Regions from separate parts of the Lysinibacillus sp. BSL11 genome, predicted to be linked through region 2. Evidence: riboswitches for the same ligand, from Rfam matches in the RefSeq annotation. Region 2 holds a riboswitch; each other region holds the start of a gene.
What was found. A riboswitch is a leader RNA that binds a small molecule or an ion and turns the genes downstream of it on or off. The one in region 2 is predicted to bind thiamine pyrophosphate.
Positions count from the first base shown of each region.

Region 1: linked by a shared signal. The riboswitch ahead of thiM (hydroxyethylthiazole kinase) and the one ahead of RCJ95_RS09505 (ABC transporter substrate-binding protein) in region 2 are both predicted to bind thiamine pyrophosphate.
Region 3: linked by a shared signal. The riboswitch ahead of thiC (phosphomethylpyrimidine synthase ThiC) and the one ahead of RCJ95_RS09505 (ABC transporter substrate-binding protein) in region 2 are both predicted to bind thiamine pyrophosphate.

Region 1 covers NZ_JAVGCX010000010.1:72,316-76,969, forward strand. Annotated here, with positions in the region: gene mbcS (acyl-CoA synthetase MbcS) at 161-1,744, opposite strand; TPP riboswitch at 1,935-2,032, shown strand; gene thiM (hydroxyethylthiazole kinase) at 2,117-2,884, shown strand; gene thiD (bifunctional hydroxymethylpyrimidine kinase/phosphomethylpyrimidine kinase) at 2,872-3,696, shown strand; gene thiE (thiamine phosphate synthase) at 3,686-4,330, shown strand; gene RCJ95_RS13530 (alpha/beta-type small acid-soluble spore protein) at 4,402-4,620, opposite strand.
Region 2 covers NZ_JAVGCX010000007.1:14,790-19,443, forward strand. Annotated here, with positions in the region: gene RCJ95_RS09490 (ABC transporter ATP-binding protein) at 1-716, opposite strand, end outside; gene RCJ95_RS09495 (ABC transporter permease) at 691-1,464, opposite strand; gene RCJ95_RS09500 (thiamine-binding protein) at 1,464-1,754, opposite strand; gene RCJ95_RS09505 (ABC transporter substrate-binding protein) at 1,756-2,751, opposite strand; TPP riboswitch at 2,906-3,016, opposite strand; gene parC (DNA topoisomerase IV subunit A) at 3,125-4,654, opposite strand, start outside.
Region 3 covers NZ_JAVGCX010000019.1:63,773-68,426, forward strand. Annotated here, with positions in the region: gene RCJ95_RS20235 (methyl-accepting chemotaxis protein) at 1-1,605, shown strand, start outside; gene RCJ95_RS20240 (AEC family transporter) at 1,717-2,646, shown strand; TPP riboswitch at 2,707-2,821, shown strand; gene thiC (phosphomethylpyrimidine synthase ThiC) at 2,962-4,654, shown strand, end outside.

The DNA.
Region 1 (4,654 bases), on a different contig from region 2:
ACGTATGACTTGCCAATTTGTTTCATTTTTTTGCAATAATTAAACACAAAAAGCTTTAAGCTATGTATTTCCTCATATTACCTTACCTAAAAAAAATAAAAAAATCAAAGTCCATACCTTTGATGAACTTTGATTTTCGACATTATTTCCTAGGAAATGATTATAATTGGAGGTGTTTGACTTCATGTTGTCGTAATTCGACACGTCTAATTTTCCCAGAAGATGTTTTCGGTAGCTCCTCTACAAATTCAATAGCACGTGGATATTTATAAGGAGCGGTTAATGATTTCACATGACTTTGGAGTGTTTGAATAAGCGCTTCATCACCTTTTTCACCATTGCGCAGAACAATAAATGCCTTGACAATATTTCCCCTTACTTTATCAGGGCTCGCAATAACAGCAGCCTCTTTTACGGTTGGATGTTTCATTAAAGCATCCTCTACTTCAAAAGGGCCAATTGTATAGCCTGAGGATATAATAACATCGTCTCCTCTACCATCAAACCAAAAGTAGCCATCTTCATCTTTATAGGCACGATCTCCTGTAATATACCAATCCCCTCGAAATTGTAAATTTGTACGTTCAGGATCATTTAAATATTTTTTAAAGAGGGCTGGTGTTTCACGATGAACAGCAATATCACCAACTTCTCCGATTGTAACGGGTTTGCCCACATCATTAATAATTTCAACAGTGTTGCCAGGAGTAGGTTTTCCCATAGAGCCAACTCTTGCTTCCATCCCTACCATTGTGCCTACTAATAATGTATTTTCCGTTTGTCCATAGCCATCTCGCACTTGTAATTTAAATGTTTCCAAGAATACTCTAATGACCTCACTATTTAATGGCTCACCAGCTGATACAGCTTGGCGAATTGCACTTAAATCATACTCATGTAAATTATCAAGCGCTGCCATAAAACGATATTCAGTTGGTGTACAGCATAGTACATTGATTTTGAATCTCTGAAGCAATGCTAAATAAGAAGATGCTTCAAATTTACCTTTGTAGACAAATGCAGTAGCACCACTGCCTAAAGTAGCCAGAAACGGACTCCATATCCATTTTTGCCAGCCTGGTGCTGCAGTCGCCCAAACAATATCATTTTCTTGTACACCCAACCAATGTGGTGCTGTTGTTCGTAAATGAGCATAGCCCCAACTATGAGTATGCACTGCTGCTTTTGGATTTCCTGTTGTTCCACTTGTATAGGCTAAAAATGCATTGTCTGTGCTTTTTGTTGGGATAGGATTTATGTAGGTTGTAGATTGATTATACATTTTTTCAAGTATGTTCTGCCAAGGTTTATGTGCATTCCCTATGACAAATTGTTGGATGTCTTGTAAATTCCCCACTTTATCGAACTGTTCAATATAGGGTTCAAATGCAATAACCGCTTTAGCATTTGCATGACGAATTCGATACTCAATATCCTTTGTTCTTAACATTTCAGAACTTGGAATAATAGTTAAACCTGCTTTTAATGCAGCAATATACACAATATATGCTTCCACTGAACGGGGTACCATCACTAAAATGACATCACCTTTCTTTAAACCTTGCTTGGTGAATACATGTGCTGCTTGATTCGCTTTTTCCAATAAATGTGCATATGTAATACATTGGATGTCTTGGTTTTCTTCATAAATGATTAAAGCATTTTTGGTTGCATCCTGAGCATATTTTTCAATTTCCTCTACTATGTTATACCATTCTGGTGCAACTAAATCTTGTCTTTTCATGGCAATTGCCCCCTTTTGTTATGACACATTATAAAACTCTTTTTTCAGCATTTTCAATGGTTTGTGTTTAATTTCGGTAAAGTCATGACAACTATCATACTCTCCTATATGGCATCGGTCACATTTTATCTATAGGAAAACTTGCTATTGAATACAAATGAAAAGTATGGTACATTTTGGTCAACTAAAAGCAAGATTGCAGGGGGACTCGCAAGAGTTGAGAAGGTAAAACCTGACCCTTTGAACCTGTTAGTTAATACTGACGTAGGGAGCAATAAACATCTTTTTTCAGATGAAAGGCTCTTTTCGTGCATTTTTACACAAAAAGAGCCTTTTTTGCATGCTTACGTCCATCCCTAAAGGAGGACTACAATGATTTTTCAAACAATTCGTCAACAACAACCACTTATACATTGTATTACCAATTATGTAGTGGCAAATTTTCAAGCAAATGGTTTATTAGCGATAGGTGCTTCACCAGTAATGGCCGATGACTGCCAAGAGGTAGAGGAGATGGTAGCCATTGCTCAAGCATTATTAATTAATATTGGAACACTTAATAATCGCACAAAAAGTGCCATGTTATTAGCAGGTGAAAATGCCAATATACTTGATATTCCTGTTGTTTTAGATCCTGTCGGAGTTGGAGCCACAACTTACCGTAAGGAAACCGTAAAATATTTACTTGAAAACATACAATTTGCCGTTATTCGCTGTAATCTCGGCGAGCTAGCAGCAATAGCTGGTGTAAATTGGCAACAAAAAGGTGTCGATAGTGGTCATGGCACTATCGCTATGGAAGCAGAAGCCGTATCATTGGCTCAACGCTATCAATGCATTGTTATTGTCACAGGAGAACGCGATTTTATAACTGATGGCAAGCATAGTCAATGGATCGCTGGTGGTCATCCACAAATGACGGAAGTAACGGGTACAGGTTGTTTACTTAGTGCAATTTGTGGCGCAGCCTATAGTGTAAGCCATAACCCTTACCAACAATTAATAGAAACACTTACTTACTATAAAAAAGCAGGTGTACTGGCATCAGCATTTACTGCAGACATTGGTGATTTTCAAATAGCCTTACTCAATGCTATACATCGCTTATCAAAGGATGGTGTAGCTTCATGCATATTGTAACAACAATCGCTGGCTCAGATAGTGGTGGTGGCGCGGGTATACAGGCTGATTTAAAAACATTTCAGGAATTAGAAGTGTTTGGTACTTCTGTGATTACTGCTTTAACTGCTCAAAATACTTTGGGTGTAACAGGTGTTTGCCCAATTGACGTTTCCTTTATAAAAAAACAATTCGAGGCCTTGGTAGAAGATTTTCCAATCGCTGCGATTAAAACAGGAATGCTTTATTCCTCAGATATTATCAAAGCAATTGCACACACGATCAGTGAGCTAAACATTCCACTGATTGTTGATCCGGTGATGATTGCAAAAGGTGGGGAAAGCCTATTACAGCAAGAAGCTATCGATGCCTTATGCTCAACTTTACTACCACTTGCTACGGTTGTTACGCCTAATATACCTGAGGCAGAGACACTTACTGGGAAAGCTATACATCATTTTGAAGATATGAAAGAAGTAGCTCAAAGCTTGTTACAGCTAGGTGTACAATGTGTCATCATTAAAGGTGGTCATTTAGCAGATCCACTTTATGCCATTGATTATGTATTTTTTAAAAATGGACGTTCTTTTTCGATGCAGTCTCCTCGAATCCAAACAAAAAATACGCATGGTACTGGATGTACATTTTCCGCAGCACTTACTGCTTTTCTTGGACAAGGATTCACTCTGGAAAATGCCATTATAGAAGCTAAAAAATTTATCCAATTAGCTATTATGTATAATTTATCGATTGGAAATGGTCATGGACCCACTAATCATTTTGCTTATCAACAGCATAAGGAAGCCTGTGAGGTGATTATTCATGAAACGTGAGGATTTGCAGCTTTATTTTATTATGGGTACGAGCAATGTTCCTCCTCAAGAACAACCACTCTATATCCTAGAAAAAGCCTTGCAAGCAGGCATTACAATGTTTCAATTTCGCGAAAAAGGTCCTCATGCGTTAACTGGACTTGCCTATGAACAATTTGCACGCCAATGTCAAAAACTATGTCATCAATATAATGTGCCCTTCATCATTAATGACGATGTTGATCTAGCGATACGACTCGGCGCTGATGGTGTTCATATCGGACAAGATGATTTACCTGTAAGTGTAGCACGTAAAAGAGTTGGGAAAATGATTCTTGGTGTATCTGTCCATTGCGAGGAAGAATTGCAAATAGCTATTAACCATCAAGCTGATTATGTTGGTATCGGTCCAATCTTTCCAACATCCTCTAAAAGCGATGCACAACCACCATGTGGCACAACTTTTTTACAGGAGGCTCATTCACTGCATCCTGAATTACCAATTGTAGCAATCGGTGGAATAAATTTCACAAATGCACATTCTGTATTTCAAACGGGGGTTGATGGTGTTGCTGTTATTTCAGCTATCTGTCAAAGCAAAGATGTTGATCATACAGTAGCTACATTTAGATCTCTAACTCGTATAAATAAATGATCAAATAAACAAACTAAAACCAGTGCCTTTTACGGTCACTGGTTTTAAGTTTATAAATGCTTAATCAGCATTTATTGGTTGTTGTTTGGCATACCTTTTAATTGAGATTCTGCCATTTGTACAAGACGTTTAGTGATTTCACCACCAACGGAACCGTTGGCACGAGCTGAAGCTTCAGCTCCTAATTGAACACCAAATTCTTGTGCAATTTCGTATTTCATTTGATCTAGTGCTTGTTGTACACCAGGTACTGCAAGCTGGTTTGAACTGCGGTTGTTGTTTGAAGCCATGTTTCTCACCTCCTTGTGAATATAGAATGTGCGA
Region 2 (4,654 bases):
AAATACATAAATAATTGTTGCTTTAACGCTGTGAATGCTGCAGAATGTCGAATTTCCTCTTTCCGAGGTCTCTCAAATGGCACGATGATTTCCTTTTTAACGGTTGCTGGACGTTTGGTTAAAACAAGTATGCGATCTGCTAAAAAGAGAGCTTCCTCAATACTATGTGTAACAAATAGAATGGATTTGCGATACTCTTCCCAGATAGATAAAAGCCATGCTTGCATTTCCAGTCGAGTAAATTCATCCAACGCAGAAAATGGTTCGTCTAAGCATAAAATCGGCTTTTCACTGACCATTGCTCGAATAAAGGACACACGCTGCTGCATACCTCCAGACAGTTCGTTCGGGTAGGCATGGATAAAGGAGGCAAGACCAACCTTTTCTAACCATTCCTTGGCACGTTCAACATTCGGTTTATGCTGTAATTCCTCTACAAGCGTGACATTTTCTACTATTGTGCGCCAGGGTAATAGACATGGCTGCTGTGGCATATAGCCAATCGTTCCTTTTTTTCGTTGGATATCCTCTCCATTTAGTAAAATGGCTCCTTGATCAATTGGCGAAACACCACCAATTAATTGAAAAAGTGTGCTCTTACCACTGCCTGAAGGACCAACAATGGCCACAAACTCGCCATCCTTTACGTCAAAAGAAAGTTGATCAAGTACTTTTAGTGCATCGAAGGATTTAGCGATGTTTTGAATGCTGAGCATGATAGCCTCTTCCCTTCACCATAAATTTTTCAATTAAACGAATACCGCTAAACAATAGTAAGCTCAAGAGAACAATCGCAAAAATTGCCACAAATACGCGATCTGTACGGAAGGAGGACTGGGCTAGGGTCATGTAAACACCAATACCCTTTTTTGCACCAAGCCACTCCGCAATCACAGCCCCCATCACACTATATGTAGCCGCAATTTTAATGCCTGAAAAAATCGCAGGATAGGCATAAGGCCATTCCAGCTTCCAAAAGGTTTGTGCCTTTGTAGCACCAACCATGGCAAAATAATGCTTTAATGCTAGAGCTGTTTGTCTAAATCCATCCATCGCTGCAATGACAATCGGGAAAAAGCACACAAGACAGATAATGATAAGCTTCGGTAATAAGCCAAAGCCAAACCAAATAATAAGTAGCGGTGCCAAGACTAGAATAGGAACATTCTGCGACATAATAAGAATTGGATAAAACAGTTCTCGAATAAAATTAAATCGATGCAACACTACTGCCACCGTTAGCCCACAAGCGATGCCAATGGCCAAACCTAGTAGAGCTAGCTGTACCGTAGCAAATGCATGTGGTAGAAAGGTTTGATACGAACGGATGGACTCCGACAAAATACTACTGGGTGCGGGTAATAACCAATGAGGAACTTCAGCGAACCGCACGATTAGTTCCCATATGAATAAGAGGAAGGCGATAAAAATTATCGTCCTTCCCTTGTGTAATGCACGTTTCATTACTGATATTTCTCCGTTAATGTATCCATCGTAATACCCGTTGGCTGATATAAAATTTTCACTTGTGTAATGACATTGATGGCACCAAGCTCGATCATCTTCTCATTCATTTTTTCAATGATTTGGAGCAATGTTGAAAGCTCACCCTCCATCGTTGTTTCCAATGGATGAACCTCATATTTCACCCCAGAAGCATCGATCACCGCAATTGCTGCATCTACATACGGTATCACATCTTCATATTTCTCTGTCTTCGGAATGATTTGTACACTGATTAATGAATTTGCCATCTTATTTGGCCTCCTTTTTAGGTAAGAACTCATTAGTAAAGGCTTTTTTCGCATCAAATTCGCCCTCTAGTACTTGATTGCTAGACATCCATTTCGCATAATTTTCCCACACAGAAAGCTTTTGCTCTCCCCATTGCTTGGCATCATCCTGGTATTTATCAGCCAGCCATTCCTGACTTTTATGCACTAACGCTTTATCTAAATCAGGGGCCGCTTCGATTAAAATATCCGCCGCTTCACTTGGGTTTTCAATTGCGTATTCATAGCCCTTCGCTGCCGCTGCCACAAAGGCTTTGACTACATCGGGGTTGTCCTGTATCATTTTTTCATTTGTAGCTAAAACGGGCGTATAATAATCTAATTGATCACTATAATCTGTAAGATATAGCATATTAATCTTTTCCCCACGCAGCTCAGCCTCAATACCAGTCCATGCATAATAAATCCAAGCAAAATCAATGTCTTTTTCCATCATTGTGAAGAAATCTAAATCCCCTGCATTGACAATATCTAGCTTATTAATATCTGCCTTTTCTTTTTGCATTAGTGATTGTAAGACGGCTTGCTCTAATGGCGCACCCCAACCACCATAGGTTTTACCTTCAAAATCCTTTGGCGATGTAATGCCCTTTGAAGCAATAGAAGCAAAGCCAGATGTATTATGCTGTATAATTGCTGCGATTGAGACCAGCGGCACATCCTGTACTCGTGCCTGTGTTATGCCTTCCTGATAGCTCACGCCAAAATCCGCCTTTCCAGAAGCAACAAGCTGATCTGCACCCGCCTCACCAGGCATAATAATATCAACATCTAAGCCCTGTTCCTCAAAATAACCGAGTTTTTTTGCAACATATAGTCCTGTATGATTTGTATTCGGCGTCCAATCCAGTACCACAGACACCTTTTTCAGCTTGTCAGCAGCCTGCTTATCCTCCTTGTCACTACAGCCTGCTAATGTTAATAGTGCTACCATTAGAATAAATAACCATTTCTTCATGTGAAAGCCTCCCAGTTTGTAATATGAAAGTGTTCATGAATGAATGTTGTCACCAGAAGAAAGCGTATACAATGTTGGCAAGCTGTTGCTTGAAAACATAAAAAAACGCCTAGGATTCCTCCCAGACGTATTGCAATCAATCTTCAAAACTTTGCTTTTTTGAATAGATGTTCCCTACGCTGGTACGAGCCAAATCAGGTTCAAAGGGTCAGCGTCTATCGGACACAATCTCAGCTAGCAATTACTAGCCCCCCTACATTCTTTCGCTATGAACTTTTCGATGATTATTATACCCATAGTTTCACTTAAATGACAAGGTGCTATTTTTGAAATGAGCTTAAAGCCCAGCACTCCTAAGAGACTGGGCATTCTTTTAGCTTGGTTTCTGTTCTTTTTTGGCTGTGACAACATGAGAGATTGCCCCATCTGTTGCAATATCCACTTTAAATGAACCGTTGGAATGGCGATCCGCACGAGACAATGCTTGCACGTCAATCACCTCTTGAACACCTTTTTCAGTTTCAATCACAACCTGCTCCCCGTCTGTTGCTTGAACAACTGCCACAATTCGGTGAGGGTTTGCTTTTAACTCTGTTAATACTTTTAGTCCACGTTTTGCACGACCTGCTACTTCAACTTCAGCGACATTCATTTTCTTCACGGCCCCACGCTGTGTCACAATCACTACATATTGGGTAACATCAGGCTGTAATACATTGACGCCAACTAAGGCTTCTCCATCTTTTAGTGTGATCCCTTTCACACCGCCTGTTTTCACACCTGTCACAGGTAGTTCCTCCATTGGGAAACGAATTGCATAGGCTGTATCCGTTGTGAGCATCAGCTCCACGTCATCTGTTACAAACGATGCATAGATCATCGCATCACCAGCCTTGACGTTCATCGTTTTAATAGGCTTTGAATAACGTGTCACTGCATAGTCTACGAGTGGTGAGCGCTTAATTTGACCATCTTTTGTGGCTGTGAAGACATACGTATTTGGCTGTTCAAATGTTTCGAAGCCATAAACCGCAATAATCGATTCATCTTCCCCTGTTGGGACAATACTTGAAATATGCTGACCGAGATCCTTCCAACGTATATCAGGCAGCTCATGAACAGGCTGATAAATATAATTGCCTCGATTTGTGAACAGCAATAGATGGTGCTGTGTATTTAAGTTTGCTTCATACAATAAATAATCTGAATCCTTCATGGCAAAATCTTGCCCATTTGAAGCGGCATGAGAACGTGTGGATGTGCGTTTAATATAACCATCCTTCGTTACTGTTACGACAACCTCCTCACTTGGCACAAGGACATCCAATGTAATTTTAATTTCTTCAATTTCTTGCTCAATCTTCGAGCGGCGAGGCTCTGTAAAGCGTTTCTTAATATCAAGCAGCTCTTGTTTAATAACACGCACAAGCTTAGCCTCACTTTGTAGAATCCCCTCTAGCTTCGCAATTAACTTATCTAACTCGTCCTGTTCCTGACGAAGCTCTGTAATATCCGTATTCGTTAAACGGTATAATTGCAGGCTTACAATGGCCTCTGCCTGTACTTCTGTAAAATCAAACTTCTCTTGTAAATTAAGCTTTGCATCCTTCTTATCATTAGAAGAACGAATTGTCGCAATGACTTCATCTAAAATCGAAAGAGCTTTAATTAATCCATCTACAATATGAGAACGGTCCTTTGCCTTTTGCAAATCATAAATGGAGCGGTTTGTTACCACTTCTTTTTGATGGGCAATATACGCATCTAGCAATAATGGCAATGTCATCATCGTTGGACGACGATTATGAATGGCAATCATATTAAAATTATAAGCTACCTGTAAATCCGTTGTTTTAAACAAGTACTGTAAAATTCCTTGTCCTGGTACATCCTTTTTCAGCTC
Region 3 (4,654 bases), on a different contig from region 2:
AGACGTGCAGTTTTGACAGAGCCTTATGATTATAATGTAAACGGACAATCCGTATTAATGACAACGATTTCGGTGCCATTAATCAATGCCTCCGGAACATTTTTCGGTGTATTGACAGCCGATGTATCAATAGATTTTTTAAATGATTTAACAAAATCGAATGCCCCAGAAGGCGGTTATGCGGCAATTATTACGAATAAAGGTGTGCTAACAGCTAACAGTTTTGGTGAAGAGCTAGTTGGGCGCAATATGCAAGAGGATCCTACTTGGACAAGTATTAGTAAGACAATGGAAAATGGTGAGCTAACAAGTATGTATGTTGACTCTAATCAACTGAAGGAAAAGGCATATAATGTCTTTGCTCCAATGATTTTAGAGGGTATTGACGAAACATGGACTGTTCAAGTCGTGTTAGCTGAATCAAAGATTCTAGAAACATATAATCATGTATTTGTATTTACGATTATTGCTTCTATTATTATGGTGGTTTTGATGACCGCTGCAAGTGTGTTATTCATCTATAAACAACTAAAGCCACTTAAATTTTTACGTGCATCGATTGAAACTGCAGCCGAAGGGGATTTAACACAAAAGGTAGAAGAGCAATATATTAAGCCTGATGAAATTGGTGCAGTGGCTGTGGCCTATAATAATATGTTAGATAAAACCAATAGTGCGATTCAAACTGTACTAAATTCCACGAGGTTATTGAACCAATCTTCTAATCAGGTAAATGAGGCATTTAACGAGGTAGTTGCTTCTAGTCAGGAGGTTTCTGTAGCTATCAACGAGATTGCACAAGGAGCTTCGAAGCAGTCAGAGGATACAGAAGAAACAAATTATCGAATGATGGATTTATCAGATCAGATTGATGCCATTACGGCTCTTTCTAATGAAATGGATGAGCTATCTCATAAAACAGGTGTAACAACGGAAAAAGGATTGCATGAAGTTGAAAGTTTAAGAGTACGTAATATGGAGACAAATGAAATGAATGGGCGTATCCAGCAACAAATGGAATCATTAGCTTCTAATATTGCCAATATTAATCAGATTATTGCTTCGATCCAAAGCATTACCGAGCAGACTAATCTGCTAGCTTTAAATGCAAGTATTGAGGCTGCACGTGCTGGTGAGCATGGTAAAGGATTTGCTGTAGTTGCAGAGGAAGTTAGAAAGCTAGCAGAACAATCTAAAAATGAAACAGAAATTATTAAGAGTACAGTAGAAAGCATTCTTGAAAATTCTCAGCAAACGGTTGCTGTTATTGCATCTAATGCAGATTTAATGCAATCTCAAAATGAGTCAGTACAAAGCACGCAACTAGCGTTTAAAGATAGCAGTGACTTGTCAGGTTCAATTGCCAATTCTATTAGTGAATTAATGAATAAACTATCTAGCATGTTAGAGCATAAAAATCAGGCAATCATGGCTATCCAAAGTATTTCGGCTATTTCAGAGCAAACAGCAGCCTCTGCGGAACAAGTAAGTGCTTCTGCAATGGATCAACAAGCAGAATTACAAAAAGTAGCAGAGTCTATTCAAAATATGAACGATATTTCAAACGAGCTACAAGAAGTTGTAAATCGATTTAAGCTTGTTTAAAAGCAAAGGCTGCCTTCAATATAGAGGCAGCCTTCTTTGATTGTGAAAGTCAGAGAAATTGACCTAGAAGGAATTCAACACTACTATTAACACTGGAAGGGGGACATTGATATGATGTATCTCGGAATGATTTTCTTTCAAATTGTTGTTCCTATTTTAGTGTTACTTGTAATAGGCGCTATCCTACAAAAGAAATTTCGCTTTAATTTAAAAGCATTGTCTCAGCTTATTACATATTGCTTTATGCCGGCAGCTGTTTTTGTAAATTTATATGAAACACATGTGGAGTTATCGGTACTGGGAGAGGTCGGATTATTTATTATACTCTTTATCGGTAGTCAAATGTTACTCAGTCATTTTATGGCAAAAGGGCTAGGTTTAGCTAGAACAGAGGCAGCTGTCTTTAAAAATAGTGTGGTGCTTATTAACTCTGGCAATTACGGTATTCCAGTTGCTCAAATGATATTTGCCACGCAACCTATTGGAGTAGCCATTCAGGTCATGCTCGTAATCTTTCAAAATATGACTACGTATACATATGGATTATACAATTTAATTTCTTCTACAAAGTCGGGTATGACAATCATCAAGGATTTCTTTAAAATGCCTATTATTCATGCGCTGATTATAGGTGCCGCTATGAACTATTTTGGTATCGGTATTCCACAGTTTATCAAAATACCAGTAGAACATGTGGCAGATGGATTTATTGCTGTGGCCTTAATTACTTTAGGTGCGCAATTATCACAACTAGAGATGAAATCAATGTTTAATAAAACCGTCTTTATCAGCTGTTTTACGCGATTAATTATTGGACCATCTGTTGCATTAGCCATTATTTATATATTGGGATTAGATGGAGTCGTCGCACAATCACTGTTTATAGCTAGTGCCTTTCCAACATCCCGTAATAGTTCTAGTCTAGCATTGGAATATGATGTAGAATCAGCAACAGCCGCGCAAGCTGTTTTATTTTCAACCATTGTAAGCTGTATAACTGTAACCATTGTGATCTATTTTGCGGAAGTATTATTTACCTAGTAAGATAAAAAATAACTTCCATCTCTTAGTATTATCTGCTACACTAGCATCAAACTAAATAGTATTAACTAGGGGAGTCTGATGAGTCAGGCTGAGAGGGAAACGCTACGAAGTTTCTTGACCCTTTGGACCTGATCTGGCTCATACCAGCGTGGGAAAGTTAAGAAGCTATTGCAGAGTATGCAATCAATAGACCTTTACATTCGTGGCCGGATCCAAATAATTATTTTGGATTCGGCCTTTATTTTTTGGATTGTTGGGGTGAGCTAGAATCGGTCCTTATATCAAAATAAATTTAAGGGAGAGAAGTAGCTCATGTCAGCAATTAGTGAAAAGAATATTACCATTATGTCTAGCTTTGAAGGAAGCAAAAAAGTATATGTGGAAGGATCACGCCCAGATATTCTAGTACCTATGCGAGAAATTGCATTAAGTCCGACAACAGGCAGTTTTGGAAATGAAGAAAATGCTCCTATTCGAGTATATGATACGAGTGGGCCCTATACAGATCCAGCCTACCAAGTAGATATTACGAAAGGTTTACCTGCCTTACGAAATGCATGGATTCAAGAGCGAGGGGATGTAGAAGCATATGAGGGACGCTCCATCAAACCGGAGGATAATGGCTTTCGTCATGTTGATGACCCGCGTATTCAAGAAAATGTCTTCCCTGAGTTGACGAGAAAGCCTTTGCGTGCTAAAAAAGGTAAAAATGTGACACAGCTTCACTATGCACGAAGGGGGATTATAACGCCTGAAATGGAGTTTGTAGCGATTCGTGAAAATATGAATCCTGAATTTGTACGTTCAGAAATTGCAGCTGGACGAGCTATAATGCCTTCTAATATTAATCACCCTGAGGCAGAGCCAATGATTATTGGGCGTAATTTTCATGTAAAGATCAATGCGAATATCGGGAATTCTGCTGTATCTTCTTCCATTGCGGAAGAAGTTGAGAAAATGACCTGGGCAACTCGATGGGGCGCAGATAATATTATGGATCTATCGACTGGTAAACATATTCATACAACTAGAGAATGGATTATTCGAAATGCTGCAGTGCCAGTGGGAACAGTGCCAATTTATCAGGCTTTAGAAAAGGTAAATGGTGTAGCAGAGGATTTAACGTGGGAGGTTTATCGTGATACTCTCATTGAACAAGCTGAGCAGGGTGTGGATTACTTCACCATTCATGCAGGTGTCCTTTTACGCTATGTACCACTAACAGCAAATCGTGTGACAGGTATTGTATCTCGAGGGGGCTCTATCATGGCACAGTGGTGTTTATATCATCATCAAGAGAATTTCCTGTATACACACTTTGAGGAAATCTGTGAAATTATGAAAGCTTATGATGTGGCTTTTTCCTTAGGTGATGGTTTACGCCCAGGCTCAATTGCAGATGCCAATGATGAGGCGCAATTTGCAGAGCTTGAAACACTAGGCGAGCTAACACAAATTGCTTGGCAGCATGATGTTCAGGTGATGGTTGAAGGACCAGGTCATGTACCAATGCATCTGATTAAAGAAAACATGGACAAGCAATTAGAGGTTTGTAAGGAAGCGCCCTTCTATACATTAGGACCACTCACAACAGATATTGCTCCAGGTTATGACCACATTACATCAGCCATTGGGGCAGCCATGATTGGTTGGTTTGGTACAGCGATGCTTTGTTATGTGACACCAAAAGAGCATCTTGGTTTACCAAATCGCGAGGACGTTCGTGTGGGCGTTATCACTTATAAAATTGCTGCACATGCTGCTGATTTAGCAAAAGGTCATCCAGGTGCACAACAACGAGACGATGCACTGTCTAAAGCCCGCTTTGAGTTCCGTTGGCGTGATCAATTTAATCTGTCCCTAGATCCAGAGCGTGCAGTGGAATATCATGATGAGACACTGCCAGCAGAGGGAGCAAAAACAGCACACTTTTGTTCTATGTGCGGGCCGAAATTCTGTAGCATGAGAATTTCACAGGACATTCGTAATTATGCGAAAGATAAGG